One region of the Streptomyces sp. NPDC059008 genome, then DNA from elsewhere that is predicted to be linked to it. Evidence: riboswitches for the same ligand, from Rfam matches in the RefSeq annotation. Region 1 holds a riboswitch; each other region holds the start of a gene.
What was found. Region 1 has a riboswitch for cyclic di-AMP ahead of ACFWZH_RS04470 (NlpC/P60 family protein). Riboswitches for the same ligand answer to the same signal wherever they lie in the genome.

Region 2: another riboswitch for cyclic di-AMP. It lies ahead of ACFWZH_RS21575 (transglycosylase family protein); the one in region 1 lies ahead of ACFWZH_RS04470 (NlpC/P60 family protein).
Region 3: another riboswitch for cyclic di-AMP. It lies ahead of ACFWZH_RS32480 (M23 family metallopeptidase); the one in region 1 lies ahead of ACFWZH_RS04470 (NlpC/P60 family protein).

What each region holds. Positions count from the first base shown of each region.
Region 1 is NZ_JBHYJC010000002.1:351,971-362,438, forward strand. It holds gene ACFWZH_RS04460 (NlpC/P60 family protein) at 1-216, opposite strand, end outside; gene ACFWZH_RS04465 (hypothetical protein) at 541-894, shown strand; gene ACFWZH_RS04470 (NlpC/P60 family protein) at 1,059-2,231, opposite strand; cyclic di-AMP (ydaO/yuaA leader) riboswitch at 2,239-2,421, opposite strand; gene pcrA (DNA helicase PcrA) at 2,687-5,167, shown strand; gene ACFWZH_RS04480 (peptidoglycan DD-metalloendopeptidase family protein) at 5,264-7,096, opposite strand; gene ACFWZH_RS04485 (esterase/lipase family protein) at 7,288-8,169, opposite strand; gene ACFWZH_RS04490 (cobalamin B12-binding domain-containing protein) at 8,545-9,003, shown strand; gene ACFWZH_RS04495 (DUF5691 domain-containing protein) at 9,057-10,468, opposite strand, start outside.
Region 2 is NZ_JBHYJC010000017.1:139,929-150,396, reverse strand. It holds gene ACFWZH_RS21600 (tetratricopeptide repeat protein) at 1-2,035, shown strand, start outside; gene ACFWZH_RS21595 (MFS transporter) at 2,025-3,287, opposite strand; gene ACFWZH_RS21590 (LysR family transcriptional regulator) at 3,432-4,307, shown strand; gene ACFWZH_RS21585 (cytochrome P450) at 4,467-5,741, shown strand; gene ACFWZH_RS21580 (transglycosylase family protein) at 5,962-7,068, shown strand; cyclic di-AMP (ydaO/yuaA leader) riboswitch at 7,278-7,488, shown strand; gene ACFWZH_RS21575 (transglycosylase family protein) at 7,496-8,149, shown strand; gene eno (phosphopyruvate hydratase) at 8,457-9,743, shown strand; gene ACFWZH_RS21565 (septum formation initiator family protein) at 9,885-10,337, shown strand; gene ACFWZH_RS21560 (DUF501 domain-containing protein) at 10,455-10,468, shown strand, end outside.
Region 3 is NZ_JBHYJC010000043.1:33,929-44,396, reverse strand. It holds gene lhgO (L-2-hydroxyglutarate oxidase) at 1-1,069, shown strand, start outside; gene trmB (tRNA (guanosine(46)-N7)-methyltransferase TrmB) at 1,140-2,018, shown strand; gene ACFWZH_RS32495 (PrsW family intramembrane metalloprotease) at 2,047-3,387, shown strand; gene ACFWZH_RS32490 (hypothetical protein) at 3,473-3,778, shown strand; gene ACFWZH_RS32485 (aldo/keto reductase) at 3,871-4,830, opposite strand; gene ACFWZH_RS32480 (M23 family metallopeptidase) at 4,947-6,092, opposite strand; cyclic di-AMP (ydaO/yuaA leader) riboswitch at 6,104-6,248, opposite strand; gene ACFWZH_RS32475 (DUF2332 domain-containing protein) at 6,540-7,694, shown strand; gene ACFWZH_RS32470 (PP2C family protein-serine/threonine phosphatase) at 7,777-8,919, opposite strand; gene ACFWZH_RS32465 (helix-turn-helix domain-containing protein) at 9,129-10,115, shown strand.

The sequences.
Region 1 (10,468 bases):
TGCCTCCTGGTACAGCGCGTCGACCCGGTCCTTGACCTGGTCGGGGGTGGGGGAGGGGGCCGCCTGGCCGGTGCCGTCGAAGGCGGTGGCGGTGGCGGCACCCGCGAGGGCGAGGGTGGCGGCCGTACGGACGGTGCGCGCACTGCGCGAACCGCCCGTGAGCGCGGCGAGCGGATGCTGCCTGGGCTTGCGGTGCGAGGCCACGGTGGCCGTCACTTCCTTCCCTTCGGGCCGGGGGCCCGGCGGCGGTCGGCAACGGGGGAGCCGACCGCCGCCGCACCTCTCGGCGGGGCGGCCGACGGAACACCGGCGCTCGGTCCGGCGATGGCGGGGTGTCGGCCGCCTGGAGGAGGACGCTAAGCCTGGGCGTCACGGGGGTGAGTCCGGTTGGCTGGCATTGTTCGCTTTCGACCGCGGCCGGTGCGCGGGTGACCGCACCGCCGCCGCCTGCACACCGGGACCGGTCTGCCGTGACCGAAGCGGCGATTGCGGACGCCCTGCCTGAAGGGCCGTGCTATACGACGGCTACGATCCAGCACTATGGACGTAGTAATCAATGTCTTCGTCGGCCTGCACATCATCGGCATCGCCTCCCTGCTGGGCGGTTTCCTGACCCAGATGAAGGCGATGGGCGCGGGCACCGCCCGCTTCGTGCCGGCCATGCTGCACGGCGCGCTGACGATGCTGGTCACCGGCATCGTGCTGGTCGGCCTCAACCAGGCCCAGGACCACTCCGTCAACAACATCAAGATCGGCGTCAAGATGGCCGTACTGGTGGTGATCCTGGCGCTGGTCTACGTCAAGCGGGACGAGGAGAAGGTCTCCGCGCCGCTGTTCGGCGCGGTGGGCGCGCTCACGATCGCCAACATCTTCATCGCGGTGCTCTGGACCTGACGGCGACGCCCCCACTACGGCACACCGCGCGGTCACCGTGCTCCGGAACCGGAGCCGATGGCCGCGCGGTGGCGTGTGGGGGGTGACCGTGGGGGGTGGTCTTGCCGGGCGCCCGGACGGGGCGCCTCGGGGGAGGAGGGGGCCGCGGGGAGGCGGGGCCTGTCTCAGGCCGGGCGGACGCTCCCGTAGATCGGCATGTAGTAGATCGACTCCTCGCGGACGTAGGCGCCCGGCTTGGGAGCGTGGATCATCTTGCCGCCGCCTATGTACATGCCGACGTGGCTGATGTCGTCGTAGAAGAACACCAGGTCACCGGGCTGCAGATCCTTGGTCGCCACCCGCTGGCCGACCTTGACCTGGTCCCAGGTCGTCCGCGGCAGATCGACCCCGGCCGCCTTCCACGCCGCCTGCGTCAGCCCCGAGCAGTCATAGGAGCTGGGCCCGGTGGCGCCCCAGACGTACGGCTTGCCTATCTGGGCGCGGGCGAACGCCAGGGCCTTCTCGGCCTTGGTGGCGTACGAGTCCCCGGTGGAGCCGCCGTCGCTGGTGCCACCGCCGGTCTGCCCGCCGGTGTCGCCGCCGGTCTGTCCGCCCGTCGAGCCGCCGTCCTCCTGCTGCTGCCGCTCGCGCTCCTGCTGCCGGCGCGCCTCCTCCTCGGCCTTGCGCCGGGCCGCCTCTTCCCTCTGGCGCTCCAGCTCGGCGAGCCGCGCCTTCTCCTGGGCGGTGAGCCGCGACAGCAGCTGCCGGGCCTCGGCCAGCTTCTCCTGGACGGACTGCTTGGACTCCTTCAGCGCCGCCTGCGACTTCTGCAGCTTCTCCAGGCTGCTGGTGGCCTCGGCCCGCTGCCGCGCCGCGGCCGCCGCCTGCTCCTGGTAGTCGGTGACCGCCTGCTTCTGCCGGCTGGTCAGCCGCTCCATGAGGTGGCTGCGGTCGACGAACTGCTGCGGGTCCTTGGCGAGCATCAGTTGCGCCGTCGGGTTCATGCCGCCGGTGCGGTACTGCGCCGAGGCGAAGGTGCCCAGTTCGCGCCGGGACTCGTTCATCCGCTGCGCGCGCTTGGCGGCGGCGTCGAGCAGACCGTCGACGGTGGCGCTCTGGTGCTCGGCGCGCTCCTTGGCGGCGTTGTACTTCTGGGTGGCCACCTCGGCCTGGTGGTAGAGGCCGTCGACCTTCTGCTTGACCTCTTCGATGGAGGGCCTGGGCGCCCTGGGGGCGGCGTCGGCGGACTGCGACAGCAGGGTGACCGAGGCGAGCGCGGCGGTGGTGAGCCCGGCCGCGGTACGCCGGCTCCCGGGCGAGATGAGAACGCTGGTGCGCGGCTTGCGATGGGACGCCAAGGCCGGCAACTCCTTCCGTGACCGCCTACCGGGTTAGCTGTCGGGTTCGGGCGGTGTCGCTGACGGAAGGCTTGCCCTACGGTCCGTGCGGTCGCCGACGGCGGCCGCTGGATCGATTCACCCCGGTGGTGCTGGTGGGTCCCCGGCTCCGGGTGCCTGCTGGCAGGGCCGGACTCGGCGCGGCGGCCCGTGCGGAAGCTGTCGACCGCTGGGAGGCGGGCTGCCTGAGCGAGGACGTTAGCCAATTCGTGTGGCTCCTGTGAAGGCTGATGTTCGATATGCCCGAAACCTTTTCGTGACCTGAACGCGCTGCGGGGGGTGTTGCGTCAGATGTCGGGTTCGGGTACGCCGCCGGCACCCGGCGGTTCCGCCTCCGACCGCCTGACCTGCCCCGGCGCGGACAATCCCGCACTCCCCGGCGCGCTGTCAGTGCGGCGGCCTAGACTCGGTGGGCGATGAGCAGCCTCTTTGACGACAGCTTTCTGGCGGACCTCGGCCCCAAGGGCGAGGAGGAGCACCCGCCGCCTCCCGAGGACGAGCACGAGCCGGTCCCCGAGGAGGTCCCCGCCGACCTCTTCGGCGGGAGGTTCGACGCGCCCGTGCACACCGAGGCGTACTACCGCGACGGCGCCGCCCGCCCGCCCGTCGATGCGGCCGCGCTGCTGGAGGGGCTCAACGACGAGCAGAAGGCCGCCGTGGTGCACGCCGGAGGCCCGCTGCTGATCGTCGCGGGCGCCGGCTCCGGCAAGACCAGGGTGCTCACCCACCGCATCGCGCATCTGCTCGCCGAGCGCCATGTCCACCCCGGCCAGATCCTCGCGATCACGTTCACGAACAAGGCCGCGGGCGAGATGAAGGAGCGCGTGGAGCAGTTGGTCGGCCCGCGCGCCAACGCCATGTGGGTCTCGACCTTCCACAGCGCCTGCGTGCGCATCCTGCGCCGCGAGTCCAAGAAGCTCGGCTTCACCTCCTCCTTCTCGATCTACGACGCGGCCGACTCCAAGCGCCTGATGGCGTTGGTCTGCCGCGATCTGGACCTGGACCCCAAGCGCTTCCCGCCCAAGTCCTTCAGCGCGAAGATCTCCAACCTCAAGAACGAGCTCATCGACGAGGAGACCTTCGCCCAGACGGCGGCCGACGGGTTCGAGAAGTCGCTGGCCGAGGCGTATGCGATGTATCAGGCGCGGCTGCGCGAGGCCAACGCCCTGGACTTCGACGACATCATCATGACGACGGTCCATCTGCTGCAGGCCTTCCCGGACGTCGCCGAGCACTACCGCCGCCGCTTCCGCCATGTGCTCGTCGACGAGTACCAGGACACCAACCACGCCCAGTACACCCTGGTGCGCGAGCTGGTCGGCAGGGGAACGGCCGACATCCGCGCCGCCGAACTGTGCGTCGTCGGTGACGCCGACCAGTCGATCTACGCCTTCCGCGGCGCCACGATCCGCAACATCCTCCAGTTCGAGGAGGACTACCCGGACGCCACGACGATCCTGCTGGAGCAGAACTACCGCTCCAGCCAGACGATCCTGTCCGCCGCCAACGCCGTCATCGAGCGCAACGAGAACCGCCGCCCCAAGAACCTCTGGACGGACGCCGGCGCCGGCCCCAAGATCACCGGCTATGTCGCCGACACCGAGCACGACGAGGCGCAGTTCGTCTCCGACGAGATAGACCGTCTCACCGACGCCGGCGACGCCAAGGCCGGCGACGTCGCCGTCTTCTACCGCACCAACGCCCAGTCCCGTGTCTTCGAAGAGATCTTCATCCGGGTCGGTCTGCCCTACAAGGTCGTCGGCGGGGTGCGTTTCTACGAGCGCAAGGAGGTCCGCGACGTCCTGGCGTATCTGCGGGTGCTCGCCAACCCCGAGGACACCGTCCCGCTGCGCCGCATCCTCAACGTCCCCAAGCGCGGCATCGGCGAGCGCGCCGAGGCGATGATCGACGCCCTGTCCTCACGCGAGAAGATCACCTTCCCGCAGGCGCTGCGCCGGGTCGACGAGGCGTACGGCATGGCGGCCCGCTCCGCCAACGCCGTCAAGCGCTTCAACGTCCTGATGGAGGAGCTGCGCACGATCGTCGAGTCCGGCGCCGGGCCCGCCACGATCCTGGAGGCCGTCCTGGAGCGCACCGGCTACCTCGCCGAGCTCCAGGCCTCCACCGACCCGCAGGACGAGACCCGGATCGAGAACCTCCAGGAACTCGCCGCCGTGGCCCTGGAATTCGAGCAGGACCGCGGAGAGGAGAATCCGGGCACCCTCGCCGACTTCCTGGAGCAGGTCGCGCTGGTCGCCGACTCCGACCAGATCCCGGACGAGGACGAGGAGGGCAGCGGCGTGATCACCCTCATGACGCTGCACACCGCGAAGGGCCTGGAGTTCCCGGTCGTCTTCCTGACCGGCATGGAGGACGGCGTCTTCCCGCACATGCGGGCGCTGGGCCAGACCAAGGAGCTGGAGGAGGAGCGCCGGCTGGCCTATGTCGGCATCACCCGCGCCCGCGAGCGGCTCTACGTCACCCGCTCGACGATGCGCAGCGCCTGGGGCCAGCCGTCGTACAACCCGCCCTCCCGGTTCCTGGAGGAGATCCCGGACGACCACGTGCAATGGCGGCGGACCGGTCCGGCGACGCCGTCGGCGTCCATGGGCGGCCTGACGTCGAGGAGCGGGGGCTCCGGCGGCTTCGGCGGGGGCGTCGGCGCCACGCTCTCGTCGGCCCGCGCCAAGGGTCCGAGCGGCTTCGCGACCCGGCGCACCAAGGACCGCGAGGTGGTCTCGCTGGCCGTCGGCGACCGCGTCACCCACGACAGCTTCGGGCTCGGCACGGTCGTCGGCGTCAAGGGCAGCGGCGACAACGCCGAGGCGACCATCGACTTCGGCGGCGAGAAGCCCAAGCGGCTGCTGCTGCGGTACGCGCCCGTCGAGAAGCTGTAGGCGGGCGGGACGGGGGCCGGCGCAGGACGGGGAGCGGCGCCGGCCCGACGCTGCGGGAACGGCACGCCCGACGTTGCAGGAACGGTACGCCGGGGGTCAGTTCGGGTCGAGCCCGTGGCTGCGCAGCCACGGCAGCGGGTCGATCGCCGAGCCCCCGCCGGGACGCACCTCGAAGTGCAGATGCGGTCCCGTCGAGTTGCCGGAGTTGCCCGAGTAGGCGATCTGGTCGCCGGCCTTGATCGATCCGGAGCGGATCTTGGTGCTGCTCAGATGGCAGTACCAGGTCTCCGTGCCGTCGGGCGAGGTCACGATCGCCATGTTCCCGTAGGCGGAGTTCCACTGGGTGCGGACGGTGCCGTCGGTGGCGGACAGGACCGGGGTGCCGTAGTCGACCGGGAAGTCGATGCCGGTGTGCACGGACATCCAGTTCACACCGGCCTGGCCGAAGAGCGCGCTCAGCCCGTGCTGGCTGACCGGCAGCACGAACTTGGGCCGCATCGCCTCCTTGCGGGCCGCCTCCTCCGCCTTGCGCTTGCGCTCCAGCGCCTGGCGCTCCTTGAGGTCGATCCGCTCCTGGGTGCGACTGGCGCGGTCGCGGAAGTCGTCGGCGCCGGCGCTGAGCCCGGCGAGCTGGGTGTCGAGCTTCTTGTTGGCCGCGGAGGGCTTCACGGCCCCCGGGTCGACCGCGGCCTGGGTGGTCGTCTCGTCCTTGTCGTCCCCGCCGATACCGGCGACGGACGCGGCCGCCACACCGCATACGCCCATGGCGGCGACGGACGGAACGGCGACGGTCAGCAGCGCCGACCGCTTGGCCGGACGCCGCCGGCCCCGGCCGCGAACGGCCTTGCCGGCCGGCGGTCCGGTGACCCGGCGGCCGGCCGGGGCGGGGTCCGCGGGGGTCACCGGCATCGCCTGCGTCATGGCGTCCGCCACGGCGGCGGCCTCGTCCGAGCGGGCGCCGCCGTCGTCGTCGATGCCGCCGTCGACGCCGGAGCCGGTCTCGTGCCGTTCGGCCGCCTCCCAAGTGGCGGTTTCCCACTGGTCGGTGTCGCCCGGCGGCGGGCCGGCCTGTGCGGGGATCCCGGCGATCAGTTCCTGGTCGGCCACCGGCCAGATCGCCGTGGCCTCATAGCTCTGGGTCTCGAAGCCCGAGGTGTCGAAGCCCGAGGTGTCGAAGGTCGCGGCCTCGAAGGCGGCGGTCTCCTCGACCGCGGTGGCCTGCCGGCCGATGGTGTCGTAGCCACCGGCCGTCTCATATGCACCTGTTGTCTCGTACGTCCCGGTCGACGTCCCGGTCGGATAACTGCCGGTGTCGTACGCGCCGGTGGCGTGGCCGCCGGTGTCGTATCCGCCGTGCCCGTAGGAGGTGGCGTCATAGGCGGCCGCCTCGTAGGCGCCGGACTCGTGGGGCGCGGAGGCGTAGGCGGCCGCGCCCGGTGCCAGGGTGTCGTACGCGGTGTGCGCATACGGGTCGTAGCCCGGGGCGGTGCCGGTCTCGTAGGCGCCGGTGTCCCACTGGGTCGAGGAGAAGCTGCCGGTGTCGTAGATGCCGGTGGCGTAGCCGCCGCCCGTGGCCGTCGGGTAGGCCCCCGTGTCGTACGCGCCGGTGTCGTAGCTGCCCGTGTCGTATGCGCCGGCGCCGTACGCGGAGGTGTCGTGGCTGCCGGTGTCGTAGGAACCGTTGCCGTGCGTCCCGGCGTCGTAGGCGACGGTGCCGTAGGCGCCGGTCGCATAGGAGCCGGTGTCGTACGCCCCGGCGTCGTAGGAGCCGGGGAGCGAGCCGAAGAGGGGGTCGCCGTCGCCGTAACCGGCGCTGCCGGTCCCGGAGTGCTGCTGCCCGTAGGCGTCGTAGGCGGGATAGTGCGCATACGAGGCGTCGGAAGCGGAGCCGGTCGGAAGCGGGCCTTCCGATGGGTGACGGTCGTTCACCAACTTCTCTTTCGCCTCGGCAGCAGGAGAATTAGCGGCGACTGTACCCGGCGGTACGCGACGGCGACAATCTTCCACGGGAACCGGGCTCGGCAAGACCGGGCATTTGGCCGCCTTTCGGCAGCCCGCATGCGACTTCTTGGCGCCCCGTTCGACGGATGTTCGACTCCGTGTCATGTCAGGGGAGGCGGTCAGGCCACCGATACGGCCTCCGTGCCCCCCTCCCCGGCCGCCTCCGCGGAGCTCAGCGCCTCACGTACTCCGGCGGCGACGGCGCCGTTGACCGGGAGCGCGAGATGCCCGACGCCGAGGACGCGCACGTTCTGCGCGATCAGGTCCGGGTGATCGATCCTGGCTGTCGTGGCCGGCACCATCACCTGGTCCTCCTCGCTCCAGAAGGCCACCCACCGCGTCCGGCAGTGCGGGGCCGGAAGCGACAACTCCGCTATCACCTCGGAGTCGGGGCGCATCTGCCGGACGAGGGGGTGCGCCGACATCAGGGGTGCGACGCGGGTGCCGGAGTGCGGTGTGCCGAGCGTGACGAGCATGCGGACGCGGGCGTCGCCGCCGAGCCGCTGTACGTAGTACCGGGCGATGAGCCCGCCGAGGCTGTGGCCCACCAGGTCCACCCGGCGGTGGCCGGTCCGTACGCACACCTCCTCCACATGGCGGCCCAGCAGCTCGGCGGCCCGGCGCAGATCGCAGGTCAGCGGGGAGTAGTTGAGCGCCTCGACATGGCGCCAGCCGTGCCGCCGGAGCGAGCGGCGCAGCAGCACGAAGACCGAGCGGTTGTCGATGAAGCCGTGCAGCAGCAGGACGGGGGGACGGGCCCGGCCCTCCGTCGGCAGCAGTACGGGAGCATCGGCGGCGCCGGTGGGCCGGGGCAGCGGGCGCTCGCGCGGGATGCCGGTCGGATAGAGGAGGAGATGGCCGGCGAGGACCGCCAGCTCCACGACCGTGCTGCGGGCCAGCAGGCGCGCGGAGCGCACCGGGAGCAGACGCGCGCACCGCAGGGGTGCGCGCACGGCGCGCGCGATCAGAAGGGGTGTGCTGAGCAAGGGCAGGACCTGCATGGCCGACCTCCCGAACGGCATGCGGGAGGCGTCTTCGTCCCCCGTATGCCCTCGCGGGAAGCCGTGAGCTGCGAAGGCGAGCATGCGGCGTACTCGCCCTGATGTGCGCCCCGTGGCGCGGTGGCCCGGCTGCGGCTCCCCGGGCGCCCGGCCCGCGCGCACCGCACCACGTGGCCATGGCGTGACGACACACGGAACGCGGCGCGTAGCGAACGTGTCCCACGTGTGATTTCCCCCTCCCCGGATGTCACGAAACAGCTGGGTAAGCGATGCTGGAGATAACGTTCGTTCACGCTCGTGGCCGCCGGATCGCGGTCGCGCGATCGATTGTCGGCTCGGCGGCACCACAGTGCCGTGCATGGCTTGGAGGCAGTGATGAGTGTGGCTCGGCAGGACGGGGCGCAAGCGGGGAGCCAGGGCGTGGCAGGCAGGTCGGGGCCGATCCGCGTGGTGGTGGCCAAGCCGGGCCTGGACGGGCACGACCGGGGGGCCAAGGTCATCGCGCGGGCGCTGCGCGACGCCGGTATGGAGGTGATCTACACCGGGCTGCACCAGACCCCGGAGCAGATCGTCGACACCGCCATCCAGGAGGACGCCGACGCGATCGGGCTGTCCATCCTCTCCGGCGCGCACAACACCCTCTTCGCGAAGGTCATCGAACTCCTCCAGGAGCGCGACGCGGCGGACATCAAGGTCTTCGGCGGCGGCATCATCCCCGAGGCGGACATCCCCCCGCTCAAGGCGCAGGGCGTCGCGGAGATCTTCACCCCGGGCGCGACGACCGCCTCCATCGTGGAGTGGGTCAACGCCAACGTGCGCTCGCTGGCGGTCTGAGCCGCGACGCGGCGCAGCGGGAGGGCGGCGGCCGGCGGCCGGGGGGCGGACGATCACCGCGCGCCCCGGCTCTCGTCGCCCGGGGACGGCGGCGGGGCCAGCTCGGCACGCATCGTGGCGCGCAGCCGCAGCGTGCCGACCAGCCGCAAGAACGCCTCGGACCAGTAGCCGCCGGAGCCCGGCGAGGCGCCCTCCGGCTCGTCCGTGACCGCGGTGAGCATGTCGAGCCGGTCCGCCGCGGCCGGGTCCAGGCAGCGCTCGGCAAGGCCCATCACCCCGCTGAAGCTCCAGGGGTAGCTCCCCGCGTCCCGGGCGATGTCCAGGGCGTCGACGACGGCCCGGCCCAGCGGCTCGGCCCAGGGGACCGCGCACACGCCGAGCATCCGGAAGGCGTCCGACAGGCCGTGCGCGGCGATGAACTCCGCCACCCACCGGGCCCGTTCCTCCTCCGGCAGCACGGTCAGCAGCTTGGTCAGATCCCGTGACGAGCCGGCCGGGGCGACCTCGGCGGCCTGGGCCGGCGCGGCCGGCGCGCCCAGCAGCGCCCGCGCCCACTTAGCGTCGCGCTGGCGCACGGCGGCGCGGCACCAGGCGTCGTGCAGCTCGGTCCGCCAGTCGTCGGCCACCGGGAGCGCGACGATCGCCACCGGGTCGCGGCCCTCGAACCGCGCCCGCCAGCCCTCCAGCGGCGTCGCCTCCACCAACTGGCCCAGCCACCAGGCCCGTTCGCCCCGCCCCGAGGGCGGCGTGGGCGCGACGCCGTCCCGCAGCATGCCCGCATCGCACTCGTGCGGCGCCTCGACGGCGATCACCGCCGCGCCGGCCGTACGGTCCAGTCCGACGCAGGTACGGGCGCGCCGCGCCATACGGGCCGCGAGCGCGGAACCGGGCAGCGCGGAGAGCAGCTCGGCGGCCGTGGCGCGCACATTGCGGCTGCGGTCGGACAGCGCCCCTTCCAGGAAGGGCTCGTCGGGCGCCGACAGGCCCTCGCGCAGCGAGTCGAGGAACATCAGCCGGTCCTCCGCCCGCTCCGTCGCCCACGTCGTGCGCAGCAGCTCCAGGCCCTCCCGCGGGTCGCGGCGGCGCAGCGCCGTCAGCAGGGCCACCCGCTCGGCAAACAGGCCCTCCTCCCAGCGCCGCCGCACGCTCTCGGCGTCGTCGTCCCCCCTCAGCGCGGCCGCGCCCCCGCTCCCGCGGAGCGCGAACCGCCAGGCGTCGTTGAGCCGCGCCAGCCACAGGGCGCGCGGTCCCGCCAGGGCGAGCGCGGCGGGCCGCAGGTCCGTACGGGCCCGGGCGGCGTCGAGCAGCGCGGGCAGCAGCGCGTCGGGGGCGCGGTAGCCGTAGCCGTCGGCGGCGGCCAGCCACTGGGGCAGCAGCTCGGTGAGATCGGGCGCCGTGCCGCGGCGGCTGCCGCCCCCGCCCCCGCCGCCGCGGTCCGCGAGCAGCAGCGACAGCCTGCGGCGCG
Region 2 (10,468 bases), on a different contig from region 1:
TGCCCTTGTGGCGGAGTTGCCGGTGGCGCAGGCCGCACCCCCGCACGGCTCCCACCCGGCCTCCGGCGTCCACAACACCCTCTCCGGCGGCACCCAGGGCAGCGTCATCCAGGCGGGCTCGGTCGGCACGATCACCGTGCAGGCGCCCGTGTACCAGCAGGGCACCCTCATCGACCCCGAGAGCTGGCCCGCGGCCGGGGACGTGGACCCCATGGCGCTGGGGGTGCGGCCGACCCGCCGGGAGGCCGGCCTGCCCCCGCTTCCGCCGTACGTCGGCCGGGACCGTGACCGCGAACTGACCGCGGCGGTGGCGCAGGCCCGTGCGCGCGGCGGGCTGGTGCTGGTGCTCGGGGAGCCGTTCGCCGGCAAGTCCCGTACGGCGCTGGCGGCGCTGGCCGACCAGCTCGACGGCTTCCGGGTGTACGCGCCGGCACGCGGTGCGGATCTGCGGGGCCTGCCCGCGCTCCTGCAGGGGCGCCCCGGACGGTACGCGGTATGGCTGGACGACCTGGACGGGCACCTCGGCGACGGCGGGCTGGAGCCGCGGCTGCTGGCGCAGTTGAGCGCCCTGCGGGTGGTCGTGCTCGCCACCATGCGGGACGAGGCGTACGACGAGCACCGCCATGAGCCGCACGGCCGGGTGCTCGACCTCGCGCAGACGGTGGAGCTGGCACGGGAGTGGAGCCCGGCCGAGCGGGCGCTGCTGGCACAGAGCGCCGGGCGCACGGGGGACTTCCGGTTGACCGCCGCGGTGGCTTCGAGCGGCCCGGAAGGCGTCGCGGCGTACCTCGGCCTGGGCCCGCTGCTGTGGGAGGAGTGGTGGCGCGCCCGCCGGGCCGACCGGCACCCGCGCGGCCACGCCCTGGTACGGGCGGCCCTCGACCTGGCCCGCTGCGGACTCGACGGGCCGCTGCCCATGGACCTGCTGTTGAAGGTGCACGAGGGCTACGCGGACGTGACCGGGATGGACCGCGAGTCGGTGGCGGACGCCCGCGCCTGGGCGACCGAGCTGCGGCACGGGCTGCGTCTGCTCGTCCGGGTCACCGGCGACACCTGGCAGGTCGCGCCCTTCCTCGTCGAGACCGCGGCCCGGCACGAGACCTTCCCGGCCGTGGACGGCCAGGTCTGGGGCTCCGCCCTGGAAGCGGCCCGCGAGGACGGGACACGGGACTTCGCGAAGATCGCGGCGGGCGCGCGCGAGGCCTTCCGGCGCGCCGCCGACGGGGGCGACAGCCACGCCCTGCACAACCTCGGCGTCCTCGCGGAGTCCCTCGGCGAGCGGGAGGAGGCCGAGGAGTGGTTCCGGCGTGCGGCGGAGGCCGGACAGGCGCAGTCCGCCGGCCGGCTGGGGCGGATGCTGGCCGAGCGGGGCGAGGGCAGGCTCGCCGAGCCGTATCTGGAGCAGGCCGCCGAGGCCGGGGACGCCGAGGCGGCGACGCTGCTGGGCAAGGTGCTGCGGGAGCGGGCGCAGCGCTGGCTGACGGTGGGCCGGGAGGGCGGCAGCCTGGAGGCCACCCAACTGCTGGCGGAGCAGCTGCTGGGTGCCGGGGACAACGACGGCGCCTTCGACTGCTACTGGGACGCGGTCAACGCCGGGTATGCGCCGGCGGTGGCGGGCTACGCGACCTTGCTGTTCCTGTGGAACTCGCGTGAGTACGCCGAGGTCTGGTTCCGGCGCGCCGCGGACGCGGGCGACAAGCGGGCTGCCGAGGTGCTGTACGACGCCTACGACAGCCCCGCGCCCACGGATACCGACGAGCAGGAGTTCCGGCGGCATGCCGACGAAGGAAGGAAGTTCGCGCCGGGCAATCTGGGCGTGTATCTGGAGTCGCAGGGACGCACGGACGAGGCTCAGCGCTGGTACCAAGAGGCGTACGAGACGGGCGACGCCCACGGCGCCTTCCGTCTCGCCGAGCTCCACAAGAAGGCCGGCGAGCCCGATCAGGCCCGGGCCTGGTACCGCAAGGCCGCCGACCTGGGCCACCTGGGCGCCGAGCAGGCGCTGGCGGAGAAGCCGGACGCGGTCAGCGAGTGACCGGCACGGAGGCCGGTATGTGCTTGCGCTCCACCGGTGCACCGCCCGGCCGCCCACGCCGCAGCAGCAGATCCGCGACCCACACCCCCGCGGCGGCCACGGCCAGCCCCGCCCCCAGGACGCACACCCCGCCCCAGCCGCCGGCGCTCCAGACCACCGAGGTCAGCGCCGAGCCCGCCGCCCCGCCGATGAAGTAGCTGGTCATATAGGCCGAGTTGAGGCGGTTGCGGGCCTCCGGTCGGACCCCGTAGACCAGGTTCTGGTTGCTGACGTGGACCGCCTGGGCGGCCAGGTCCAGTACGACCACCCCGGCGAGCAGCGCCACCAGGGACCAGGTGCCGCCCGTGCCACCGGCCGCCAGCAGGCCCCACGAGCCCAGCAGCAGGAACGCCGCGGTGCCGGCGACGCGGTGCGCCAGGCCGCGGTCCGCCAGCCGCCCCGCCATCGACGCGGACAGCGAACCGGCCGCCCCGACCAGCCCCAGGAGCCCGATCGCCGACTCCTGCCAGCCGTACGCCGGACCGGACAGCAAGAACGCCACCGCGGTCCACAGCACGGAGAAGCCCGCGAAGGTCAGCGCGCCCAGCGCGGCCCGCCACCGGAGCACCGGCTCCTGGGTGAACAGCGCCAGCGTCGAGCGCAGCAGCGCCGGGTAGCGCAGTCCGGCCGTGGTGCGCAGGGTGGGCAGCCGGAGCCGCAGCAGGAGGGCCATCAGCAGCATCAGTGCGGCGTTGACCCAGTAGACGGTGCGCCAGCCGCCCAGCTCGGCGAGCAGCCCGGCGGCCGTACGGGCCAGCAGGATGCCCAGCAGCAGTCCGGTCATGACGGTGCCGACGGTCCGGCCGCGCTCGGCGGGGGCCGCGAGGGTCGCCGCGTAGGGCACGACGACCTGCGCGGCGACCGAGGCCAGGCCGGTCAGGGCGGTACCGGTCAGCAGCAGGGCGGCGTTCGGCGCGCTGGCCGTGACGGTCAGGAACAGGGCCGTGGCCGCGCAGAGCGTCACCGCGAGGCGGCGGCGCTCCAGGAGGTCGCCGAGGGGGACGAGCAGGAGCAGGCCGAGGCCGTAGCCGACCTGGGCGACGGTGACCACCAGCGCGGCGGTGGAGGCGGAGAGGTGCAGATCGTGGCCGATGGTGCCCAGGAGCGGCTGGGCGAAGTAGTTGCCGGCGACGGACAGGCCGGTGGCGACCGACATCAGCAGCAGGGTGCCGCGGCCCAGTCGGCGCTGCTCCGGTCCCTGTTCGGGTTCCATGGATGACCCTCCCCGTGATGCGCCCGCGGCCACGGTGGCGGCGGGCACTTCCCAGCCTGGGGCCCGCGCCATCGATGAGTCCAACACATAGTTTTCATCTCATCCATCGTGGATCGAGATCGATCTCGCCTAGGATCGGTGGGCATGGAGCTGCAGCAGATGAGGTACGTGGTCGCGGTGGCCGAGACCGGCGGATTCACCCGGGCCGCCGAGCGCTGCCACGTGGTGCAGTCCGCGCTCAGCCATCAGATCGCCCGGCTGGAGAAGGAGCTCGGCGCCCGGCTCTTCGACCGCACCAGCCGCAGCGTGCGGCTGACGGCCGCCGGCGAGGCGTTCGTTCCGGTCGCCCGGCAGGCGCTGGAGGCGGCCGAGCGGGCCCGTGCCGAGGTGGCGGCGGCGACCGGCGAGGTACGCGGCCGGCTGGCGGTGGGCGCCATCTCGACCGTCGCGGCCGTCGATCTCGCCCGCGAGCTGGGTGCCTTTCGCAGCCGCTATCCGCGGGTGCGGATCAGTCTGCAGATGGAGATGAGCGATCCGCTCATCGAGAAGGTGCGGGAGGGGACGCTGGACGTCGCCTTCGTCGGGCTGGTGCCCAGTGCGCGCACCGACGGCGTACGGGAGCGGGAGCTGGCGCGCGGTGAGCTGGTGGCGGTGGTGCCGCCGGGGCATGCGCTGGCCGGGCGGGAGTGGACGACGCTGACGCGGCTGGCGCGGGAGACCTTCGTGGACTTCACGGCGGGTTCGGCGGCCCGGCGGCAGCGCGACGAGGCGTTCCGGGCCGCGGGGCTGGCCTCGGAGGTGGCGTTCGAGGTCACCACGGTGGAGTTCCTGGCGAAGCTGGTGCGGGCCGGGCTGGGCATCGGCATGGTCCCGGAGGCCATCGCCGCCGATCTGCCGGGGCTGCACATCGTGCGGGCGCGGCCGGCGCCGGAGCGCACCGAGCGGGTGGTGTGGAGCTGTCTCGGCCCGTCGCCGGCGGCCGTGGCGTTCCTTGCGGGGCTGGGGGTGCAGGCGGGGTAGGGCGGGTGGACGCGTCGTGGTGCGCCCACCGGTTACGGTCGGAAGGTGCACGACGAGCCGGACGCCACTCCTGATACCACCGCCTCCGCCGACGCAGCGGCCGACGCCCGCGCGAGCGCGCCGGCCGGCGCCGGGGCCGAGGCGCCCGCGGGCTGCCCCGTGGCGCCCTCCGCCGCGGCCGCCGGCCCGGCCCCCGAGCTGTTCACCTGGGAGTTCGCCGCGAACCCGTACCCCGCGTACGCCTGGCTGCGCGAGCATGCGCCGGTCTACCGGACCGCGCTGCCCAGCGGTGTCGAGGCCTGGCTGGTGACCCGCTACACCGAGGCGCGCCAGGCGCTCGCCGATGCCCGGCTGTCGAAGAACCCGGTGCACCACAGCGAGTCCGCGCACGGCAAGGGCAAGGTCGGCATCCCGGGCGAGCGCAGCGCCAACCTGATGACGCATCTGCTCAACATCGATCCGCCCGACCACACCCGGCTGCGCCGGCTGGTGTCGAAGGCGTTCACCCCGCGCCGGGTCGCGGCCTTCGCCCCCCGCGTCCAGGAGCTGGCCGACCGCCTCATCGACGGCTTCGCCGGGCGCGGCGAGGCCGACCTGATCCATGAGTTCGCCTTTCCGCTGCCCATCTACGCGATCTGCGACCTGCTGGGGGTGCCGCGCGAGGACCAGGACGACTTCCGCGACTGGGCGGGCATGATGATCCGCCACGGCGGGGGGCCGCGCGGTGGGGTCGCCCGTTCCGTGAAGAAGATGCGCGGCTATCTCGCCGAGCTGATCCACCGCAAGCGCGCGTCCCTGGGGGAGACGGCGGAGGCCGACGAGGACCTGATATCCGGTCTGATCCGCGCCTCCGACCACGGTGAGCACCTCACCGAGAACGAGGCCGCCGCGATGGCGTTCATCCTGCTCTTCGCCGGTTTCGAGACCACCGTCAACCTCATCGGCAACGGCACCTACGCGCTGCTGCGCCACCCCGCCCAGCGCGAACTGCTGCAGAAGTCGATGGCGGCGGGCGACACCGAGCTGCTGGCCACCGGCATCGAGGAGCTGCTCCGCTACGACGGTCCCGTGGAGCTGGCGACCTGGCGGTTCGCGACGCGGGAGCTGACCCTCGGCGGGCAGCGGATCGCCGAGGGCGACCCCGTACTGGTGGTGCTGGCGGCCGCGGACCGTGATCCGTCACGCTTTGTCGAACCGGACGTTCTCGATCTGACCCGACGTGACAATCAGCATCTGGGATACGGACACGGGATCCACTACTGCCTGGGCGCACCGCTCGCCCGGCTCGAAGGACAGACCGCGCTCGCCACGCTGCTGACCCGGCTCCCGGACATCCGGTTTGCCACGGATCCTGATGATCTGCGCTGGCGGGGCGGGCTCATCATGCGCGGACTGCGGTCCCTCCCGGTGGAGTTCACGCCCGAGCGGCCCTGACCGGGGACACCGTCAAAGGTGACAGATCGTCAGTCGCGTGACCTTAACGTGATCTGCACTACACCGGCTTGTGACTACCCGTGACCCCGGCTACCTTTCGACCCGACGGTCGACAGGATTCACGATTCGTTCACACGGGCGCCCGCATCAGCGGACGTCCGAAGGGGTGGGGAATCGAACGGTCGTCGAACAACTCAACCGCCGCGCGAAAGGCATCCGCATGCGTTCCGGGAACGGCCGACACCGTCGCCCCCGTCAAGCACCGGCCATCTTTGTCACGGCGGGAGTGACCGGCGCGGGCCTCGCACTGCCGCTGCTCTCCGCCAGTGGGGCACATGCCGCCGACACCGCGACCTGGGACCGGGTCGCCCAATGTGAGAGCGGCGGGGTGTGGAGCGCCGCCTCGGGCAACGGCTTCTACGGCGGGCTGCAGCTGACCCAGGAGATGTGGGACGACTACGGCGGCGGGGCCTACGCCTCGCGCCCCGATCTCGCCAGCCGCGCCCAGCAGATAGCCGTGGCCGAATCGATCCTCGACGACCGCGGCCCGGACGCCTGGCCGAGCTGCGCCGTCAACGCCGGTCTCACCAAGGACGGCCGCGCGCCGGAGGTCGACCCGGGCGGCACGAGCACGCCGCTGCCCGACCCGTCCGACGACGACAGCGACCCGGCCCCGTGGGACCGGTCCCCCTCGACCGGCTCGTCCGATACGCCCGACGGCCCGGACGACTCCGGGGCCCACGACGGCGACCGCGAGAATGACGCCGAGAAGAAGTCCCATGACGGATCCCCTGACGGATCCCGCGACGGATCCCAGGGCGGTTCCCGCGACGGCTCGTCCGACGACGCGCGCGGCGATGCGGGCGACGAGCCGTCCCAGGAGACACCGGCGCCGTCCGAGTCCGACGGCCGCGACACCTCCGAGACCCCGGAGCCGTCCGACTCCACCACGCCCGGCGACCAGGGCGACGACGCCTCCCCCACCGACCCCTCCGGCGACGCCGACCGCCCGGACCCGAGCGGTACGCCCGGGCAGACGCCCGGCAAGGGCAAGCACCGCGGCGACGCGGACCCGGACGAGGGCGACGGCGGCGACCGGTCGCCCGGCGGCCGGCACGCCTCGCGCGGCGACGGCGGGCGCGGCACGGGCCCGGCGGGCGGCGACTACACCGTGCGCCCGGGTGACAGCCTGTCAGCCATCGCCGCGGCCCATCGGCTGCCGGGCGGCTGGCCCGCCCTCTACGAGCGCAACGAGGGCGTCATCGGGACCGACGAGAACCTGATCCAGCCGGGTCAGCGGCTCGATCTCGGGCACAAGGAAGGCTAGTTCGCCGCCTTCGTCCCCTTTGGGAAAGTGAGACAAGGCTCTCGTTGGGCGGCGGGCGGACAGATCCGCCCGCCGCCGTCATACCGGGCCCCACCTGCAGATATGTGACCAACCCGTGATCAAAAACGGTCAACTTGGTTCAGAAGGTGGGGTTTGAACACCAAGGGGATTACTGCTTACGGTCAGGACCGCTCGCCAAAGCGAGCCCCTTCGATCACACGCCGAATCCTGCCGGTGGTCGGAGGCAGTTGACGCGCAAGCGCCGAAGGCAGGAGCGGGGGAACCAAGGTAGGCGCCGGCCCGGCCCGTGAAAGCGGGTCAGCCGGCTTGGGGTGAAGCCAGGTGCGCCACGCGCGCCCGGCCGGGCGACTCACAGCCCGAACCCGACAGCTCACCTCGTAGGCGTCGGTGAGGAAACGAACGAACCATGCTGATCAACAAGGGCAAGCACCGTCGTCCCTCCAAGGCCGTCCGCGTCGCCACCCTCGCCGGTGTCGCCGGTGCCGCCGTCGCCGTCCCGCTGATGGGCGCCACGTCCGCCTCCGCCGCCTCGGTCGCCACCTGGGACAAGGTCGCCCAGTGCGAGTCCGGTGGCAACTGGTCGATCAACACCGGTAACGGCTACTACGGTGGCCTGCAGTTCTCCAACTCCAGCTGGGCCGCCGCCGGTGGCACCCAGTACGCGCCGCGCGCCGACCTGGCCACCAAGGCCCAGCAGATCGCCGCCGCCGAGAAGCTCCTCGCCATCCAGGGCCCGGGCGCCTGGTCCTGCGCCGGTGCCGGCGGTCTGACCTCCGGTGGCCCGGCCCCCGAGCTCGACACCTCCGCCAAGTCCGCCCCCAAGCAGGACGAGGCCAAGCCCGAGGTGAAGAAGGCCCCGGCCGCCCCCAAGGCCGAGAAGGCCCAGCCGGCCCCGAAGAAGTCCGAGCGCGGCGGCGACTACACCGTCAAGGCGGGCGACACCCTCGCCAAGATCGCCAAGGCCCACGGCACCAACTGGAAGTCGCTCTACGCGGCCAACAAGTCGGTCATCGGCGGCAACCCGAACCTGATCTTCCCGGGTCAGCAGCTCAGCATCTGAGCCGTCCCCTCACCGGGACCCGTATGACCCCGGCGGCGGTCCCCGCCGCTCCGTGAGACTGCCCCGCCCGGCGCACACGCCCCCCCAGTGCGCCGTGGCGGGGCTTCTCCGTTCACCGGGGCGCGCAGCACCGGTGACCAGCGCCGTCGAGCATTTTTCCCCGCTCAGCGAACAATGTGCCGAAACCTCCCGTGAACTGCGCCTTTGAGTATCTTTTCGTCCCACGGAGCGGGCCGAGGGCAAGCGGACGCGCCAGGGGCCGTTAGGCTCATGCTGCAGAACTCCAGACACCCATGAAGGAGACAACGTGCCGTCCATCGACGTCGTCGTAGCCCGCGAAATTCTCGACTCGCGAGGTAATCCCACGGTCGAGGTCGAGGTCGGCCTCGACGACGGCAGCACGGGCCGTGCCGCCGTGCCGTCCGGCGCCTCGACCGGCGCCTTCGAGGCCATCGAGCTCCGCGACGGCGACCCGAACCGTTACCTCGGCAAGGGCGTCGAGAAGGCCGTCCTGGCCGTCATCGAGCAGATCGGCCCGGAGCTCGTCGGCTACGACGCGACCGAGCAGCGGCTGATCGACCAGGCGATGTTCGACCTGGACGCCACCGACAACAAGGGCTCGCTCGGCGCCAACGCCATCCTCGGCGTTTCCCTGGCCGTCGCGCACGCCGCCTCCGAGGCCAGCGACCTGCCGCTGTTCCGCTACCTCGGCGGCCCGAACGCGCATGTGCTGCCCGTGCCGATGATGAACATCCTCAACGGCGGTTCGCACGCCGACTCCAACGTGGACATCCAGGAGTTCATGATCGCGCCGATCGGCGCGGAGTCCTTCTCCGAGGCGCTGCGCTGGGGCGCGGAGGTCTACCACACCCTCAAGAAGGTCCTCAAGGAGCGCGGTCTGTCCACCGGCCTCGGCGACGAGGGCGGCTTCGCCCCGAACCTGGGCTCCAACCGCGAGGCCCTCGACCTCATCCTTGAGGCCATCAAGCAGGCCGGTTACACCCCCGGCCAGGACATCGCGCTCGCGCTGGACGTCGCCGCCTCCGAGTTCTACAAGGACGGCTCGTACCAGTTCGAGGGCCAGACCCGCTCGGCCGCCGAGATGACCGAGTACTACGCGGAGCTGGTGGCGGCCTACCCGCTGGTCTCCATCGAGGACCCGCTGTTCGAGGACGACTGGGCCGGCTGGAAGGTCATCACCGACAAGCTCGGCGCCAAGGTCCAGCTGGTCGGCGACGACCTCTTCGTCACCAACCCCGAGCGCCTCGCCCGCGGCATCGAGGAGGGCTCCGCCAACGCGCTGCTGGTGAAGGTCAACCAGATCGGCTCGCTGACCGAGACCCTGGACGCCGTCGAGCTGGCCCAGCGCAACGGCTTCAAGTGCATGATGTCGCACCGCTCCGGTGAGACCGAGGACGTCACCATCGCCGACCTGGCCGTCGCCACCAACTGCGGCCAGATCAAGACCGGTGCCCCGGCCCGCTCCGAGCGCGTCGCCAAGTACAACCAGCTGCTGCGCATCGAGGAGATCCTCGACGACGCCGCGGTCTACGCCGGCCGCTCCGCCTTCCCGCGGTTTCGCTCCGGGAACTGATGAGGCACAGCGCCCTGCGTAACGGCTGATCGGCTGACGTCACGGCCGAACGCCTCGTACGTCCCCGGCGACGGTCCCGTACCGTTGCCGGGGACGTACCCGCTTTTGCAGTCCGGCGTCAGTCAGTGAAGGGGAGACGACGTGCCCGCGGACCGGTTCTCGACCGCGACCCGACTCAAGGCGCTCGGCGAGCAGGCCGCCGCCCGCGTCTACCGAGCCCGCCCGCCCCGACGCAACCGCCTCACCGGCCGCGCCGCCCTGCTGGCGCTGGTGATGTGCTCCCTGGTGGTCGCCCTCGCGTACCCGATAAGGCAGTACATCTCCCAGCGCTCCGACATCGCCGAACAGCGCCGCAAGGCCCAGGACGCCGGTGCCGAACTGGACCGGCTGCGCGAGCAGCGGGCCCGGTGGCAGGACCCGGAGTACGTACGCCAGCAGGCCCGCCGGCAGCTGCACTACGTCATGCCGGGGGAGACCGGCTACCTCGTCCAGGACGGCTCCGGTTCCGCCGCCGCCCCGAAGGGACCGCAGGCGGCGCGGCGCCCCTGGTACGAGAATCTGTGGAGCGCCGTCGACGCGGCCGACAAGCGGTAGCGCCGAGCCCCGTACGCCGGTGCGCCTCGGGCCGTACCGCCGGCGCGGGGCAGCCCGTACTGTCGACACCAGGCGGTCCGCACCGCCGCCCGACCACCCACCTCACCGAAAGCGCACATGGAAACCCCTCC
Region 3 (10,468 bases), on a different contig from region 1:
GCGCAACAGCGGCGTGATCCACAGCGGCATCTACTACCCGCCCGGCTCGCTCAAGGCCCGCTTCGCCCTGCAGGGCTCGGCGGAGATGGTGAAGTTCTGCACCGAACACGACATTCCGCACGAGGTCACCGGCAAGCTGATCGTCGCCACGGACCGCAGTGAGCTGCCGCGGCTGCACGGCCTGATCCAGCGCGGCCGCGAGCACGGCCTGCCGGTGCGCGAGCTGGGCCCCGCACAGATAGCGGAGTACGAACCCGAGGTGCGCGGCCTGGCCGCCATCCATGTCGGCACGACCGGCGTCTGCGACTTCGGCGCCGTCGCCCGCCGCTTCGCCGCGCTCGCCACGGACGCCGGCGCCCGGATCGTCTACGGCGCGGAGGTGACCACGATCGGCCGCCGCCCGGGGCGGGTGGCGGTCCGTACCGCCGACGGCACGGTCCACCGGGCCCGCGCCCTGGTGAACTGCGCCGGGCTGCACTGCGACCGGATCGCCCGGCTGGCGGGCGACGCCCCGGGCATGCGGATCGTCCCGTTCCGCGGCGAGTACTTCACGCTCGCCCCGGAGCGCGCCGCCCTCGTTCGCGGCCTGGTCTACCCGGTCCCCGACCCCGCCTTCCCCTTCCTGGGCGTCCATCTGACCCGCGGCATCGACGGCGCCGTCCACATCGGCCCGAACGCCGTCCCCGCCCTGGCCCGCGAGGGCTACGACTGGCGCACGGTCCGCCCCGGCGAGCTGGCCGGCACCCTGGCCTACCCCGGCTCCTGGCGGATAGCCCGCCGCCACTGGCGCTACGGCGCCGGCGAGCTGCACCGCTCGCTGTCCCGGCACGCCTTCGCCGACGCGGTCCGCCGCCTCCTGCCGGCCGCCCGCGAGGAGGACCTGCTCCCCGCGCCGGCCGGCGTCCGCGCCCAGGCCGTCCTGCCCGACGGCACCCTCGTCGACGACTTCCTCTTCAGCGAGTCCCCGGGCATGATCCACGTCCTCAACGCCCCCTCCCCCGCGGCCACGGCCTCCCTGCCCATCGGCAGGGAGGTGGCGCGCAGGGCGCTGGGGGTGCTGGGCGGATGAGCGGGTGACCGGCGTCCCTCCCGTCGGCGATTCCCGCCCGCCGCGCCACCATCCGTAGAATCGACACACTGTGTCCGAGAACCCCGTCACCCCTGAAGCCACCCCGCTGGAAGCCGGCGCCGCCGAAGCAGGCGCTCCGCAGGCCCCCGCGCAGGCATCCGCCGCTCACGAAGCCCGCAGCCTCGGCGCCACGGCCGTCTCCGCCGCCAGCCCCCGGCGCGGTGCGCCGATGTTCCCCGACGGGACCGGTCCCGCGGCCGACCCCGCGGGGTCGCATCACGAGCGGCGGATCCGTTCCTTCCAGCCCCGTCGCAGCCGTGTCTCGCCCAGCCAGGCCGATGCGCTGCGCCGCCTGTGGCCCCGGTGGGGAAGGGACATCGACGGGCTCTCCCGTATCGATCTCGACGAGTTCTTCGGCGGACTGCCGGTCGTCCTGGAGATCGGCTTCGGAATGGGCGAGGCCACGGCGCAGATGGCCGCCGCCGACCCGGCCACCGGCATCCTCGGCTGCGATGTGCACACCCCGGGACAGGGCAATCTGCTCGGGCTCGCGGAGCGGAACGGCCTGTCCAACGTCCGGGTGGCCAACGGCGACGCGATCATCCTGCTGCGCGAGATGCTCGCTCCCGGCTCCCTCGCCGGTCTGCGCGTCTTCTTCCCCGACCCGTGGCCCAAGAAGCGCCACCACAAGCGCCGCCTCGTCCAGCCGGAGTTCATCGCGCTGGCGACCACCCGGCTCAGGCCCGGCGCCCTGGTCCACTGCGCGACCGACTGGGAGCCGTACGCCGAGCAGATGCTGGAGGTCCTCTCCGCGGAGCCGACGCTTGAGAACCTCTACTCCGGCTATGCGCCGCGTCCGGACTTCCGGCCCCTGACCAAGTTCGAGGGCCAGGGGCTGGACAAGGGGCACGTCGTCCACGACCTGCTCTTCCGCCGCCTCGGCGAGTAGGGCGCACGTCCCTGGTTAGGGTCGACGGGTGTACTCGTCCCAGCCGTCCCCGCGCCCGCACCGCCCGCCGGCCCCTCCCCCGTACACACCCCATACGCCGTACCCGCCCCACGCCCACCGGCCCGATGCCTCCGGCGCGGCCGCCGCACACGGGCCCCTCCGCCCGCGCCGCCGTACACCGCCCTGGCACAGCAGGACCATCCGCGCCGTCGCGCTGACCTCCCTGCTGGCGCTCTCCGGCGTGATCATCATCGGCATGGTCCGCCAGGAGACCGGCACCGAGGGCTTCCTCGTCGGCCTCGGCCTGGCCGTCTTCCCCGTACCGCTCCTGATCGCGGCGTTCTGCTGGCTCGACCGCATCGAGCCCGAGCCCTGGCGCAACCTCGCGTTCGCCTTCACCTGGGGCGCCTGCGCCGCCACGTTGGTCGCGCTGCTGGCCAACGGCTTCGCCACCGACTGGCTGGCCGCCAATATCGCCTCGACGTCCCCCACCGAGGCCGAGGCCTGGGGCGCGACGGTGATCGCCCCGGTCGTCGAGGAGCTGGTCAAGGCCGCCGCCGTCCTCCTGCTCTACCGCTTCCGACGGCACGACTTCGACGGCATCACCGACGGCATCGTCATCGCCGGCATCACCGCCACCGGCTTCGCCTTCACCGAGAACGTCCTCTATCTGGGCAACGCCTTCGGTCAGGACCAGTCCATGGGCCACTCCGGCCTGGACTCACTCACCGCCGGCACCTTCTTCGTCCGCATCGTCGTCTCCCCCTTCGCGCACCCGCTGTTCACCATCCTCACGGGCCTGGCCTTCGGCATCGCCGCCACCCGCTACCCCCGCCGCCGCCCCGCCCGTATCGCCCTCGCCGCACTGGGCCTGCTGACCGCCGTCCTCCTGCACGCCATCTGGAACGCCGCCTCCACGCTGGGCGACCTCGGATTCCTGGTCGTCTACGGGCTCTTCATGGTCCCCGTCCTCCTCGCCCTGACCTGGCTGGCCGTCTGGACCCGCGGCCAGGAACTGCTCTCCCTGCGCGGCTACCTCGCCCCTTACATCACCGCCGGCTGGCTCGCCCCCACCGAACCCACCGCCCTGTCCTCCCTCACGACCCGCGCCCTCGCCCGCGACCTGGCCCACCGCGCCCAGGGCCCCGCCGCCGCCCGCGCCGTCACCGAGTACACCGCCCTCGCCACCGCCCTCTCCTTCCACCGCCGCCGCGCCCACCTCACCGGCCCCACCCCCGACTTCACCACCCGCGAACGACACCTCCTGGAGCACCTGCGGCACTACCAGCCGTGGGGGCGCCCGGCCCTGACGTGCGCGCTGGGACAGAGGGACGGGGACAGCGGGCCGGGCGCACCGGCGGACGCGTAGGCGCGGCTGTCACCCCGATCGCCACCCCCGCGAGGAACGCCCGCGCGTAGGCTCGGGGGAGTTGACCTGGATCGGGAGGATTGTGATGGCCGGCGTACCGACGAGTGTGGTTGCGGCGAGTGGGCTGTTGGGCGGCTACGGCGTGGCCCGGTGGACCAAGAAGCGGCCCCTGGGTGGGGTGGCGCTCGCGGCGGCGGGGGCCGTGGCGGCCAAGGGGTGGCAGGAGAAGGCCGGGGCCAAGACCGCGGCGGCGTTGAGTGGGGCGTATGTGGCGGCCTTCGTGGGGTCGCATCCGCTGGCGAAGAAGATCGGGGCCTGGCCTTCGGTGTTCGCGGTCGCGGGCGGGGTCGCGCTGGCGTCGTGGGCGGTGGTCGACCGTCGGGGGAAGTGAGGCCGGCGACCGGCGCGGGCGCGAGGCGGGGTCGGGGCGGGGTCGGGGCATCGTGCGTGCCCCGGCCCCGCCCCGTCCACGCCGTGGGTGGATCAGGCCGAAGCCTCGGTCAGGAGGGTGAGTTCGGGCTCCGTGAGGGTCAGGTCGGCGACGGCCAGGAGGGGCGCCAGCTGGCTGACCGTACGGGCGCTGGCGAGGGGCGCCGCGACGGTGGGCTGGGCGGCCAGCCAGGCGAGGGCGACGGTGGCGACTTCGGCCTCGTGCGCGGCGGCGACCGTGTCGAGGGCCTGAAGGACGCGCAGCCCGCGGTCGGTGGCCAGGTGCTGGCCGGCCTTTGCGGAGCGGGCGCTGGCGACATCGGTGCCCGGGCGGTACTTGCCGGTGAGGAAGCCGGAGGCAAGGGCCCAGTACGGGATGGCGGCCACGCCCTCGCGGGCCGCCACGTCGGCGAGTTCGCCCTCGTAGGTGTCGCGGGAGACCAGGTTGTAGTGCGGCTGGAGGGCGACGTAACGGGCCACGCCCTCGCGGGCGGAGAAGGCCAGGGACTCCGCCAGGCGCCGCGCGGAGATGTTGGAGGCGGCGATCTCACGGACCTTGCCGGCCTGGACGAGCTCGTCGAGGGTGCCGATGATCTCCGAGACCTCGACCGATTCGTCGTCGTAGTGGGTGTAGTAGAGGTCGATGTAGTCGGTGCGCAGACGGGTGAGGGACTCGTCGACCGCGGACTTGATGGTGGCCGGGCTCAGGCCCTTGTAGTCGGGGTGGGCGCCGACCTTGGTGGCGACGACGACCTCGGAGCGATTGCCGCGGGAGGCCATCCAGTTGCCGATGACGGTCTCGGATTCGCCGCCCTTGTTGCCGGGCACCCAGGCCGAATAGGCGTCGGCGGTGTCGATGAAGTTGCCACCGCCTGCCGCATACGCGTCGAGCACGGCGAACGACTCGGCCTCGTCGGCCGTCCAGCCGAAGACGTTGCCCCCGAGGGCGAGCGGGGAGACGGCGAGCGAGCCGAGGTTCCGGCGGTTTTGGGGGGTGGGGTGTGTCGAGGTCATACGTGGTTGCAGCGTGGTGAGGGAGGGAGTTATTCCGCGGGAGGAGTGGCCTCCCGCGGCGCGCTCGGGCCGCCTTTCGGCAGGCCCTCAGGCGCGTCTCCCTGCGGGCCGGGCCGTCAGACGTTCACGCCGTGGTCGCGCAGCCACGGCATCGGGTCTATCGGGTCGCCGGCGCCGGGGCGTACCTCCAGGTGGAGGTGGGGACCGGTGACGTTGCCGGTGGCGCCGACGCGGCCGATGACATCGCCGGTGTTGACCTTGCCCGAGGTCTTCACCATCGAGGACAGATGGCAGAACCACAGCTCGGTGCCGTCGTCGAGGGTGAGGACGATGCGGTAGCCGTACGAACCGGCCCAGCCGGCCTGGGTGATGGTGCCGGAGTGCACCGCCTTGACGGGCGTACCGGTCGGTGCGGCGAAGTCCTGGCCCGTGTGGTCGGCGGCCCAGCGGTCGCCGGCCTGACCGAAGCTGGCGGTGAGGGTGTAGGAGGAGACGGGGGCGATGAAGCTCTTCGCCAGTTGGGCCAGGCGCTCGGCCTCCGCCTTCCGGCGCGCCTCCTCCTCGGCCTTGCGCTTGGCCTCCAGCTCTGCCGCCTTCTTGGCCGCCGCGGCCTTGTCCGCCGCGTCCTGGGCCGTCTTCTGGGCCGCGGACGCTTCCGTCGCCGCCTGCTTGATGGCGGCGCCCTCGGCCGCTTCGCGGGCCTGCTCCTCGGCGGCACCCTGCTGCGCGTCGGCCTGCTGGAGGATGCGGCTGCGCAGCGCCTCGCCGGCGTTGCCGCCCGTACCGGTCGTGCCGGTCTGGGTGACCTGGGAGAGCGGACCGGCGGCGACGGTGTCGGCAAAGTCGCCTCCGGAGTCCGCCGCGGCGGAGTCGGAGTCGGATATGAGGCCGCCGAGCCCCGGGAGGGACTCGGCATCCGGAAGGCTGTCGGAGATGTCGTGGGCCATGCCGCCGATGTCGGGCATGGATATCGGGACCGGCGGACGGTCCTCGGCGGTGGCCATGCCACCCGCGCCGACCGCCGCGATGACGCCGACACCCAGGACCGTGCCACTACGGGCGAGTCCGCCGCCGCGCTGCTTGGCCACCCGGTGCTTGCCACGGGCCGGTCGGAGCGACTCCTCGGTGGGATTCCACTCCTCCCACGGGCCGTCGCCGTCGATGCCCGCCATGCCCTGCGGATCACCCGGGCCTTCGAAGGCGCCTCGGTCGTCGAGTCGGTATGCGGGCGAAGCCTCGGGGGCAGGCCTGTTGGACGCCACGGGGGCGCACTCCTTTCCTTCCTTCTCGCCTACCGGGTTAGCTGACGGGTTCGGAGCAGGAAGGTCTCCTACGGGCCACTCTGGCGGAGGCGCCCGATTCACCCCAAGGTGGTGGTTCCCCGGTTCCCTTGGTGCAGTTCGAAGTGCTGGAGATGCGTGAAAAGCGCGTGCGGGATTCGGCGTCGGCGCGCGGTGCCGCCTCTTGCGACGGCTGGGACGACCGCGCTGCGTTATCGGACAGTAATAGAAGTCGCGACTGTTTTCCAAGCCTTCCCGGGAACCCTTATTCGTTCCGCATGAGGTTTGGCCTGGACTTTTTCGGTCACCATGCCCACAAAACGGGCGAGTTGCCCCTGCACCTCTAAACGATCTCGCGCTGATTGTGCGTCAGTCGTTATGCGGAGGGGCGCCCCCCAGTTACGGAACGTGAGGGCGTAACGTCGGATCATGGTCGTCAACGTCGAGAGCGCGGGGAGCACCGTGAGCTCCGGAAACGTCAAGGGCGGTATCGGCCGGAGCGCGGCGGCGGATGTGGCGGAGCGCTACCGGGAGTTCTCGTGGCGGGAGGCTCGGGGACGGTCCGACGCCCATGCGGAGCTGACCGCGCGGATCAGCCAGGACCCGGAGTTCTGCGATCTGCTGTCGGGGTCGCTGCCGGCCGGCAACAAGCAGCAGCCGAACCTCCTGCTCGCCGCCGTCCGCCAGCTCGACGGCCCGCACGCGGAGCAGGGCCCGCGCGGCGAGGCCGCGTACGGTCGCTGGCGCGAGTGGACGGTCCGGCACTGGGACGAGGTCCGCGCGGTGATCATGCAGCGCGCCACCCAGACCAACGAGCCGGCCCGCTGCGCCACGCTGCTGCCGCTGCTCGCCCGTCTGCCGCAGCCGCTGGCGCTGCTGGAGGTCGGCGCGTCGGCCGGGCTGTGTCTGCATCCCGACAGCTACCGGTACCGGTACGAGTCCGCCACCGGGTACGCGGGGCAGCCCGCGGGCGGCCCGCGGACCGTCGAGGTGGGGGCGCCGGACGGCCCGGTGGTGTTCGGCTGCCGTACGGACTGGGCGCCCGAGGAACTGCCCGGCCGGCTGCCGGAGATCGTCTGGCGGGCCGGAATCGATCTGAACCCGCTCGACCCCGTGGGCGCACCGGACGATCTGCGCTGGCTGCAGTCGCTCGTCTGGCCGGGCGAGGGCGAGCGCGCGGCGCGGCTCTTTGCCGCCGTCGAGGCCGTACGGGCGGCGCCGCGGCCGCGGATCGTACCCGGCGATCTGATCGACGAGCTGCCCGCGCTGGCCGCCGCGGCACCGCCCGAGGCGACGCTGGTCGTCTTCCACAGCGCGGTGCTGAGCTACCTTCCGCCCGCTCGCCGCGAGGAGTTCGCGCGCCTCGTGCGGTCGCTGCTCGACGGGCGTCCCGGCGGTGGGCACTGGATCTCCAACGAGCACCACTCGGTCCTGCCGTGGATCACCGCGCCGGAGCACCTCTCCGGGCGCCCGGAGGACGGACGGCTGACCCTCGCCCTGGACGGGCGGCCTCTCGCGCTCACCGGCCCGCACGGCGAGAGCCTGCACCGACTTCCGGGCACGGAACCCGGGACGAGGACGTAGGCGCAAGCGGCACAGCGGGGCGGGGCGGCCCCGTCCGTGCCCGGCCCCGCCCGATCGGCGGCCCGGTGCTCCTCGCCCCGCCCTACTCCCCCATGGGCCGCTGCACCGCCAGCAGGGCCATGTCGTCCGCCGACGCCCCGCCCGTATGCAGTGCCACATCCTCGACGAGGGTGTCCAGGAGGGCGTCCGGACCGGGGAAGCGGCGGCCCCGCAGCCGGTTCGAGGGGTTGTAGAAACGGCCGCGGAAGTCGCGGGCCTCGGTCATGCCGTCGGTGAAGAACAGCAGCAGCGAGCCGGCCGGCAGGAACGTCTCGTCCGACCGGTCGGGCCAGCTCGCCACCTCGCTCATCCCCAGGGGCAGCGCCGGCGCCGCGGGGGCCAGCTCGCGCAGCCCGCCGTCCGGGGTGAGCATCAGGGGAGCCGGGTGGCCGCGGTTGAGGACCCGCAGTACGGGCCGCCCGTTGGCGGGGATCTCGGCCAGCACGGCAGTGGTGAACCCCTCGAACCGGTCCAGCCCTCCGCGCCGCCTGCCCTCCCGCTGCAGCGCCCGCTCCAGCCGGCCGGCCACCGCCTCCAGGGTGGCCTCCTGCTCCGCCGCCTCCCGGAAGGCGCCGATGACGACCACCGCGGCCTCCACCGCCTCCAGGCCCTTGCCGCGCACATCGCCGACGATCAGCCGCACGCCGTGCGGGGTGTCCTGCACCGCGTAGAGGTCGCCGCCGATCCCGGAGTCCGCCCGCGCGCCCACGTAGCGGGCGGCGATCGCGAGCCCGGCCAGCCGCTCGGGCGGCAGCGGCAGTACGGCGCGCTGGGCGGCCTCCGAGACGTCCCGTACGGACGCCAGATGGGCATCGCTGGTCCGTACGACCCGGTTGATGCCCAGCGCCAGCAGGGCGACGACGAAGACCGTGGCGATCTCCGTCACCGACTCGTGGTAGTTCGGGGCGGCGCTGCGGTACGTCACGCCCCAGACCTCGCCGGCCATGGCGGCCACGGCCGTGCCGGCGGTGGCCGCCAGCGACAGGAGCGGCGCCGCGACCAGCGGCGCGGCGGAGAAGAAGGGGGAGGCGGTGTAGCTGGGCGGTGTCCCCAGGTCGAAGGCGAGGCCGGCGGCGATCAGCAGGGCGGGGAGCCAGCGCGCCAGGCGCCGCACCGGCGGGGGCATCCGCTCGCGGCGCGCCCGCCGCTCCCCGTCGCCCGTAGGGGGCCCGTCGACCTGCCGCATCCGCACCGGCCTCTTCCGCTCCCGCCCGTCTTCCGTACGAGCAGCGTCGTGTCGGCCGCCTCGACTCCCCAAGGGTTGCCGGTAGGGGGGCCCATGGCGAGTCGTCGGGGGCCGGACGGGTCACGGGCCGGGCCACGGCAAAGACGTTCATCAGACGCTTATCCGGGTCCGTGATCATCCCCTTGGGCGTGCAGCTTGGAGGGGGAAACATGCTGAACGAGACGGTTTTCCGGAGTGAGGACGTGCCGGCGGCGGACCGGTTGTCCTACTGGGCGGAGCGCATGGAGCAGACCCATGCTCCGATCCATCTGAGCAGCGACCACGCCCACGACTTCCGGGCCGTCCAGCGCGTGCTGGACCTCGGCGCCGTGTCCGTGTGGCCGGCCACGGTCCCGCAGGTGGTGATGCGGCGCACACCGCGGCTGATCCGGCAGTCCGACCCGGAGCTCTACCACCTCTCCTTCGTCGTGGCCGGGACGGGGACCGGCAGGTGGGGCGACCACGAGGTCGTGTACCGGCCGTCCGACCTGGTCATCAACGATTCCTCGCTGCCGTGGGAGATCCGCGGCGGCAGGGCCTCGGTCACCACGGTGGGGGCGGAGATCCCCAAGGCGCTGCTGCCCCTGCCGCGCGGCGGGGCCCGTCGAACGGTCCCACGGCGCCTGCCGACCCGGTCGGGGATCGGCGCGCTGCTGGCGCAGTTCCTCCTCCGGCTGAGCGCGGACACCACCCCCTACCAGCCCTCCGACGGCCCCCGGCTGGGCACGGTCCTGACCGACCTGGTCACCGCGCTCCTCGCCCACACCCTCGAAACCGACAGCGCCCTCCCACCGGACACCCGCCGGCGGACCCTCATGCTGCGCATCAAGCGCTTCATCCAGGAGCACCTGCACGACCCCGGTCTCTCCCCGGCCGTGATCGCCGCCGCCCACCACATCTCCCTCAGCTACCTGCACCGCCTCTTCCAGCACGAAGAGGCCACCGTGGCCGCCTGGATCCGCCGCAGGCGACTGGAGGCCGCCTGCCGCGACCTCACCGACCCGGCGCTGCACTCCACCCCCGTCCACGCCATCGCCACCCGCCGGGGCTTCTCCTGCGCGGCCGACTTCAGCCGCGCCTTCCGCAATGCGTACGGCACTCCGCCGAAGGACTACCGGCGCCATGCACTGGTTGCCGGTAAGTCGACTGCTGGTTAAGGAACTTGTGCATCAGGCGCTAACGACAACCTCACCGGATTCCCGGACGCTTGACTCGCACCGGTTCGACGAACAGCTGCGTCGAACCCGTGCTGTAGGGGGATGTGAGGGTGCACGTCGACACTGTCCGGCGATGCGCCGGGACGTGGAGTTCCGGGCGGCGCCGGGCACGCGGAAAGCCGACCGTCTTCGTCAACGGAGGAGACGAAGGCGGCCCCGTCCGCGGCCGACGGCGAACTTCCCGATGAGGTCAGGGGACTTCGCTCGCCGGGGTCGCCCCCCGCACCCCTTTCCCCCTATGTCCCATCGCGGCTCTCCGCGCCCAAAGGGGCGGAAATCATGCAGCCGCGAAC